Regions from separate parts of the Paenibacillus sp. JNUCC 34 genome, predicted to be linked through region 1. Evidence: predicted binding sites of a transcription regulator. Region 1 holds the regulator's gene; the other holds the start of a gene.

Evidence for each region. Region 1 encodes NrdR, which represses ribonucleotide reductase genes. Its sites were predicted from a motif close to AACACNATATATNGTGTT; they were not measured.
Region 2: AC2TF5_RS07810 (adenosylcobalamin-dependent ribonucleoside-diphosphate reductase) is a predicted target of NrdR. The motif match lies at 1,501-1,518, and genes of this name have one in related genera.

The regions. Positions count from the first base shown of each region.
Region 1 covers NZ_CM177770.1:1,492,802-1,497,021, reverse strand. The annotation lists gene AC2TF5_RS06815 (MauE/DoxX family redox-associated membrane protein) at 272-772, opposite strand; tRNA gene AC2TF5_RS06810 (tRNA-Ala) at 1,164-1,236, opposite strand; gene nrdR (transcriptional regulator NrdR) at 1,447-1,923, opposite strand; gene AC2TF5_RS06800 (alpha/beta-type small acid-soluble spore protein) at 2,062-2,295, shown strand; gene AC2TF5_RS06795 (lytic transglycosylase domain-containing protein) at 2,374-2,937, opposite strand; gene coaE (dephospho-CoA kinase) at 2,934-3,530, opposite strand; gene ytaF (sporulation membrane protein YtaF) at 3,540-4,220, opposite strand, start outside.
Region 2 covers NZ_CM177770.1:1,693,777-1,697,996, forward strand. The annotation lists gene AC2TF5_RS07805 (DEAD/DEAH box helicase) at 1-1,215, opposite strand, end outside; gene AC2TF5_RS07810 (adenosylcobalamin-dependent ribonucleoside-diphosphate reductase) at 1,648-4,220, shown strand, end outside.

The DNA.
Region 1 (4,220 bases):
AGTTCCTAATTAACATTTGCAAGAAGTGGAAGTGGTTATTTCGTTCTTCCCATTCACTACGCATACTTCTTTTTTAGTCTCAATAAATTGCTCAAATGGATAATGTCCACATTTTTCGCCACATGAAGTTGTAGTTGTGCAAGCCATTATGAAAACCTCCTTTCTTGTAGGTCTATTTATAGTCAAAGGCATATGCCTTGGCTATCAAACTGCTGCTTTCAACTTACCCTTTAGGAATAAGGAATAAGGAATAAGGAATAAACTCATTTTACTAGTCCTTTTCTATGATCAAACCACGGTTTGTCCAAAGTGAGTACATACTAAGTATGCCAACTGTCATTCCTGCAATGCTAATCCATTGAATTGGATTGATCGTTACTAGTTGAACAGAAGATTGTAAAATGCAACTAATAAGTGATGCAAGGAATAACGGCGTTATCTTAATCATCGTACTCCAACCTAATTCCTCTTCCGTTGACTTACCAAAACAATTACAAACGACCTTCAACTTCTTTCTCATTGCCATTCCCGTTACGATATAAAAAGAGAGAAATAATAGTAAGGCAATAATTTCTCCAATAGAACGCGTTGGATCGAACAGCAGCATCAATGCGCTTACCATTTCTAAACCTATTACTAGCCATGCTAGAAATAAAGGATAACCAAGTTGACTAATCGTTTTTTTAAAGTCTTTATAACTAATTACTTTAGCTATCGAAGAATAACAAAGAATCGTACATAAAAATATGGATAACCCAATATCTACATTCACTCAAACCAACCTTTCATTAACTTATTAGATGATGGCGTGATAACATCCTTCTTTTGTGTGTATGTAACAAATCCTGGTACAATATCTATTTTACATCATGTATGGTAAAATAATAAATACCATTAATCAACGATTTTTTATAAAAATCAACTATTTTAACATTTTTTAACTCTGACATCAGAGTAACCCAGGCTCCTAAAGTGCCCCATAAAGAAATGAAGCGGAGACCAAGTATTTCTGACTGTCTCATCCCGGTAGATAGCGCGAGAAGAAACTGTTAACCGTATATTCTTATCCATTTCACATGAGTGAAACAAAGGGGATGTAATTTGATTAAACAAAAAACCGCCAAACACCCGGAAATCCTTGTGTTTGGCGGTTTCTTTAATTATGGAGCCTAGGGGGATCGAACCCCTGACCTCATCGCTGCCAGCGATGCGCTCTCCCAGCTGAGCTAAGGCCCCTTAGTAAGTAACTTATTTTCAAAAATAGTACCTTAATAATATATCACAGCATTGTACTACTTGCAACAACAAATTTGATTCAATAGATCACGATTACGCACCCTTCAAAGCCCTATCTTTACTGCACGTTACGCAACTTCCTTACCCTACCTGGAGGAAAAAAGCCCTCAATTCCATGAGGACTTCCTCTACCTGCTATACACATGCCGATCAGATGTTTGAGTCCGGCAGTGAATCTTTAGACAGCAGATTTTTCAATTCTTTCATAAACATGTTGATGTCTTTAAAGTGCCGGTACACCGAAGCGAAGCGAACATAGGCTACCTCATCTACAGGATATAGCTGTTCCATCAGAAGCTCGCCAATCTGACGGCTCTCTACCTCGGCAGCGGCTGTTTTACGAAGTGCACTCTCCACCTCAGAGACGATCATATCCAGCTGGTCGGCAGATACAGGGCGTTTCTCACAAGCCCGTATTAAGCCGCGAAGTACTTTCTCCCGACTGAATTCCTCCCGACTGCCGTCCTTCTTAATGACCATGAGCGGGGTCTCCTCAATCATCTCAAACGTTGTGAAACGGCGGCTGCACTGCTCGCATTCTCTGCGGCGGCGGATAGATTTATTCTCATTAGCTGGACGGGAATCAAGCACCTTCGTTCCGGCGTAACTGCAGTATGGGCATTTCATAAAGCTACATCACTTCCTTTGTATGAACTAATCGCATGGCTTCCAATCTAATTTCCATAAACTGGACTGCAATTGATTGTTATGAAGATTGCAGTTCCGAGACATAATACTTTTACCAACTCAAGGAGGTGAACAGATATGGGACAAGGCGGTAACAACAGAAGCAGCAACAACCTGGTAGTACCTCGTGCAACTGGTGCCCTGGAGCAAATGAAATATGAGGTTGCTCAAGAGCTTGGCATCAGCATTCCACAAGACGGTTACCAAGGTAACATGACTTCCTACGAGAACGGTTCGATCGGGGGATACATTACCAAACGTCTGGTAACCCTGGCCGAGCAACAATTGGCTGGTCAATATTCCGGTCAATAATTAATTCTTCATTCAAAGAGTGTTAGACAGGCTTGGTTCTCAAGCCTGTCCAATGCTCTTTTTATTGTTCTGCCCGTTTTAGAACGTATCATACACATCGGTATATTGATTATAATAATAAATGACTCTTTGTACATAGTGACGGGTTTCCCCTATCGGAATGTTCTTGACGTCTTCATATGTCCCGTCCCACATTCCCTTCTTTATCCAGTTACGGACATTTCCCTGCCCTGCGTTATACGCTGCAATAACAGCAATCGGATTACCGTCCATTTCTTCGTGTAGCTTCTTAATGTACCAGGTTCCGAGCTGGATATTGGCATCCGCTTCATGCTTGACTCTATCCAGTGTCACAGTCGGTAGCTTGGCCATTTCCATTGCCCAATTGGCCGTATCTGGCATGAGCTGCATGATCCCGAGAGCCCCTTTTTTAGACTCCTTACCCGGTTTGTAGTTGGTTTCTACCCGGATAATGGATGCGACCAGAAACGGATCGACTTCGTAGTGAACAGCATGCTCGCGAATTTGGTCTTTATAATAAATCGGATATAACCATGTCATCCAGATGTTATTCATGAAGAGTACCGCCACAAAAGAGACCAGCAGAACCAACAGCACACGTTTTTTACGGAACCAGCTCATAATCCGTACAACCAGTTCCACAGCTCGTCCACCTGCCGGCTCGTCTCTGCCGGTGTTCCGCTGTTATCGATCACGTAATCCGCCATGTTCTTCTTCTGTTCAATATCCATCTGGCTATTCAGTCTGGCCTCCGCCCGCTCTTCCGTAATCGCATCACGGTCTATCAGACGACGAAGCTGTTTCTCTCTCGGTACATAAACAACTATGACCTTATCAAAAAGTGACTGCAGTTCTGACTCGTACAAAAGCGGAATATCCACCACGACCAGTCGATCAGGATAGGCAGCTTCATAATCAGCCATCTGCTTCCGTATCTCATTGCGTATTGCAGGATGAGTAATTCCATTCAGCGCCAGCCGCTTTTTGTCATCATTAAAAATGATTTCGCCAAGCTTCTTCCGATCCAGCTGCCCGTCCGCTTGTATCACATCTTGTCCAAAGTACGCGGCCACCTCTGCCAAAACCGGATGGCCCGGGAGCATTACCTCCCTGGCGATGACATCTGCATCCACGAGAAGTGCTCCCTTCCGGATCAGCATGGAGGACACGGTGCTTTTGCCTGTTGCAATTCCCCCGGTTAAACCGATATTCATGAATTCACCTCATAACAACTTCATTATACCCATGAAGATTAATAAAAACGCTGGCGCGTATGAGATAAATCTCATACGACCTTTGGAAGCAACCCGAAACCCGGTTTTCATACCGAGAATGAGAAACACTCCGCTAAACAGTGCAACCACCCCTGATGTCAATAAGGGTGAAAATCCGAGCATAGCTGCGCCAAGTCCGGCACCAAAAGCGTCCAGGGATAGTGCAATCCCAAGCCACATGGCCTCCCATGATGAAATGATACCGGAGTCGTCCATATCCGCACGTGTAGGACTTCGCAAAATCTGAATAACAAGTCCCAGCTTGCGGATTTCCAGAGAGAACACAGCCGTTTGGGGTTGTGAACCAGCACTATCAGCTAGAGCCGTAAGACCTGCTGTGCTTGCCTTAAGTGGCATCGGTTCTGCATCGCCTGCACGATCTGGTCTGGACCTAATCTGCTGAATAAAGGACCAGCATCCAAGCGCAATAAGAATGACCGCTCCGATCATCGAAGCAATCGATGGGGAGAAAACGCGCTGCAGCAATGCCCCAGCCTGCATTGAGATACAGAGCACAAGACCCGAGCACAGCGAAATAATGAGCACCGACAACAGTGGGATTTTCGTTTTACGCAGCCCGTATGTAATCCCGGCTCCAAAGCCGTCAAGGCTTAGTGCCATAGCCAGCAG
Region 2 (4,220 bases), 200 kb from region 1:
ATACTCCTGGGTAGCCCGGTATTCGGTAAAGACGATCACTTTCTCGTTCATTTGCTTGATCAGCTCAATGGCTTTTTCGGCTTTGGTGTTGGCCTTGATTGCTTTGATCAGGTGGACAAGCTCCCATACTTTATCGCGCAGCGGGGAGTCCTCGGGCATTTTCTTAGATAAGTTGACGAGCGTGACAAAGACCGCATCTCGGCTGCTGCACACCTCACGCTGAAGGGTGACCAGTGAGAGCATACTGCTTAAATTTCCCCCGGATGCCTGATACTGATCTTTGACGAAAGATGTGACCCCGTCGTATAATGACTGTTCTTCGGGTGAAAGCTCGAGACCGACATTGCGTACGGTCCGTTTGGTGAATTTCACGGGTCCTTCGCCCCGGCGGTTGCGGATCATGACCTTGGACAGCTCGTTCTTGAGCTGGTCCTGGTTCTTCGGCATGCGTTTATCTACAACGAAGTTGGCCGAGAAATCGCCTTGTCGTCCCAACTGTCCCGGCTTCAGCAGCGTGATGAGATTGAAGAGCTCGCTGAGATCGTTCTGTACGGGAGTTGCGGTAAGGAGAAGGCAGTATTTTTTCCGCAGCTTCTGTATGAATTGATAGTTGGATGTTTTCTTGTTCTTCAGTTTGTGCGCTTCATCGATGATGAGCATGTCATACTCTTCATTTAATAGGATTTCCTGATGCGGATCGCGCTTGGCCGTGTCCATGGATGCAACAACGATATCGTTGCCCCAGGAGTAGGCTTTTTTTTGCGCGATTGCCGGAATGCCGAATTTGGAGTTGAGTTCACGAACCCACTGCAACACAAGTGAAGCGGGGACTAGAATCAGCACTTTGGAGACTAGCCCGCGTACGATATATTCTTTTAAAATAAGACCGGCTTCAATCGTTTTTCCCAGGCCAACCTCATCGGCCAAAATCGCTCTGCCGGACATTTCGAACAGCACGCGTCGCGCCGTATCCGTCTGATGCGGAAGCGGGGAAAGGCTGCCGATATGCTTCAAGCACTGCAGTTCTTCGAAGCTTGTAACCAGACGGGATTGTTCTCCCTGCACAGCCAGCCGCGACAGGCTCCAATCTCCCCATGGCCCGCCTTTGTCGAGACGGGTCTCTAAATCTTCAAGCCAGGAGCGGTCCACATGGAGTGGGACAGGGAGACGCGGATCCTTAAAAGAACCCGGGCTACCGGGTGGTTGGTAGTTCACAAAATCTCCTCCTAGATGTCGATTTCAGACAACGGTGTATGTGTAGTATGGACGAAAAAAGAAGACTTCATAACCTTCCGAATATTTACCGTGTTCCAAAATACCCGTGAGGTCGCACGGATGCTACATTTGGCGATTTTTCAAGTTCTTTTCATAGACAGATGGGCGAAAAAAGGAGAGAGAATAAGAAAAAGGAAGGCTGGGCCCTCCAGAAAGGTGTACAAGCCTTAAATTTCACATCTTAGGCATAGTTTTACCATATGTAGTGTAGTATAATGAATCTCGCCCACAATATGTGGTGTGAAACCTTATGTTTTCTCGTTTAACCGGTATACATATAGGGTTAAGTTGTAATAGACCGGACTTATAGCGGCTTAAACGCAGATTTATAGAATTTATTGTTTATATAGGAGGTAGTTGCTCTTGAGTACGATGCAAAATCAGCGGCTGGAAGGTTTAAGTGAGAAGATCTTTTTGGACAGGTATGCGTGGAAGGACGCGAATTCCCATAACGCCAAGGTGGGCGATATGGTTCTGGTTCTTACCAAAGATGATCCTAAGTTCCCGACCAAGGAAGTTGGAGAGATTGTGAAGCGTGATGGCCGGGTAGTCACAGTGAAGACCCGTAAGGGTGAGCTGGTGGAGACCGATGTGGAAAAGCTGACGCTGACGATTGAGAAGACACCTGAGGAAATGTGGGACCGCTTGGCAGCTGCAATGGCATCGGCAGAAGCAACGCCAGAACTGCAGGAAGAGTGGAAGGCTAAATTCCGTCATATTCTTGATGACTGGAAGTTGGTTCCGGGCGGACGTATTGCAGCAGGAGCGGGAGCAAGCGACGAACTGACACTGTTCAACTGTTATGTTATTCCTTCGCCGAAGGACAGCCGTGGCGGCATCATGGAAACACTGTCTGAGATGACAGAAATTATGGCTCGCGGTGGCGGTGTTGGTATTAACTTGTCATCCCTCCGTCCTCGTCGTTCGATTGTTAAAGGTGTTAATGGATCTTCTAGCGGTGCTGTATCCTGGGGTGGATTGTTCAGTTATACAACCGGACTCATTGAGCAGGGTGGTAGCAGACGTGGCGCGCTCATGCTGATGATGAACGACTGGCATCCGGATGTGATGGATTTCATCACTGTGAAGCAGACGATGGGTCAGGTGACCAATGCCAACTTGTCGGTATGCGTGAGCAATGATTTCATGAAGGCCGTGAAGGAAGATTTGGATTGGGATCTCGTATTCCCGGATACTTCTGATCCGGATTATGATGAAATCTGGGATGGCGATTTGGACAAGTGGAAAAAAGCAGGCCGTAAAGTCATCACTTACAAAACGGTGAGGGCACGTGATATCTGGCATACGATCATTGAGTCCGCGTGGAAATCGGCTGAGCCTGGCGTAGTGTTCATGGAATACTACAATCAGATGTCCAACAGCTGGTATTTCAACCCGATCATCTGCACGAACCCATGTGGTGAGCAGGGGCTTCCAGGCTGGGGTGTGTGCAATCTGTCTGCGATGAATCTGTCCAAGTTTTATGATGAAGAAAATCATGATGTGGCTTGGGATGAACTGGCGACAACGACTCGTTACTCGGTTCGTTTCCTGGATAACGTTATCGATACCACTCCGTATCATTTCCCGGAAAATGAAGCTAATCAGAAAAAAGAACGCCGCGTAGGATTGGGTACAATGGGTCTTGCAGAGCTTATGATCAAGCTGAATATCCGTTACGGAAGTCCGGAATCGCTGGAATTCCTGGATAAACTGTACGGGTTTATCGCTCGTGAAGCATACCTGGCATCTGCGGATATCGCTGAAGAGAAGGGATCCTTCCAAGCGTTCGATGCAGAGCTTTACCTGCAAAGCGGATTTATGAAAAATATGTCCGAAACGTTCCCAGAGGTAGAAGAAGCGGTGCGCTCGAAAGGCTCGCGTAACGTAACGGTGATCACTCAAGCGCCGACAGGCAGCACAGGTACAATGGTTGGCACATCTACTGGTATCGAACCGTACTTCGCCTTTAAATACTTCCGTCAAAGCCGTCTTGGCTTCGATGAGCAGTTCGTACCGATTGCACAGGATTGGCTCGACAGCCATCCAGGCGAGAATCTGCCGGATTACTTCGTAACGGCGATGGATCTATCCGCTGAGGATCATATTCGTGCACAAGCTGTTATTCAGCGCTGGGTGGACAGCTCGATTTCGAAGACGGCGAACTGCCCGGCTGATTTCACCGTGGAAGAGACGGAACGTCTGTATGAGCTGGCCTTCGATTTGGGCTGTAAAGGTGTAACGATCTATCGTGACGGCAGCCGTGATGTTCAAGTGCTACAGACGGAGAAAAAAGAAGAGAAAGCAGAAGCTCCTGTTACTGTACCAGAAAGTGTTGTACAGGTGAATGAGTCCGCAAGCACTGTGGCAGCACCTGCTGTTTCCAGCAAGAGCGGTTTGGATAAGCAGTACAAGAGTCGTCCACAAATACTGCGTGGTGCGACTTACAAGATCAATACGCCGTTCGGTATGGCGTATATCACGATCAACGATTTGAACGGCACACCGGGAGAAATCTTCCTGAACGTGGGTAAAGCGGGTTCGGATGTGTTCGCTATGGCTGAAGCTTTGGGTCGTGTCTGCTCCTTGTTCCTGCGTTACGGAGACCATGGTAACAAGGTGGAGCTGCTGATCAAGCATCTCAAAGGCATTGGCGGATCAGGGGCTATCGGCTTCGGCGCGAACCGTGTGGAATCTATTGCGGATGCAGTCGCAAAAGCATTGGAGACCCATGTGGCAAGCGGAATCCATGATGATCATGGACATGATCCAGCTCCGGTAGCTGCTACGATGGCTCCTGCCGAGCAGTTGGGTGGCCAGGGACAAGGCGGTCATGGCAGCCATGTTGCTACTTCCCGTGATCTGTGCCCGTCCTGCGGCGGTGCTTCGCTGATTAACATCGAAGGTTGCAAAACATGCAGCAACTGCGGTTACAGCAAGTGTTC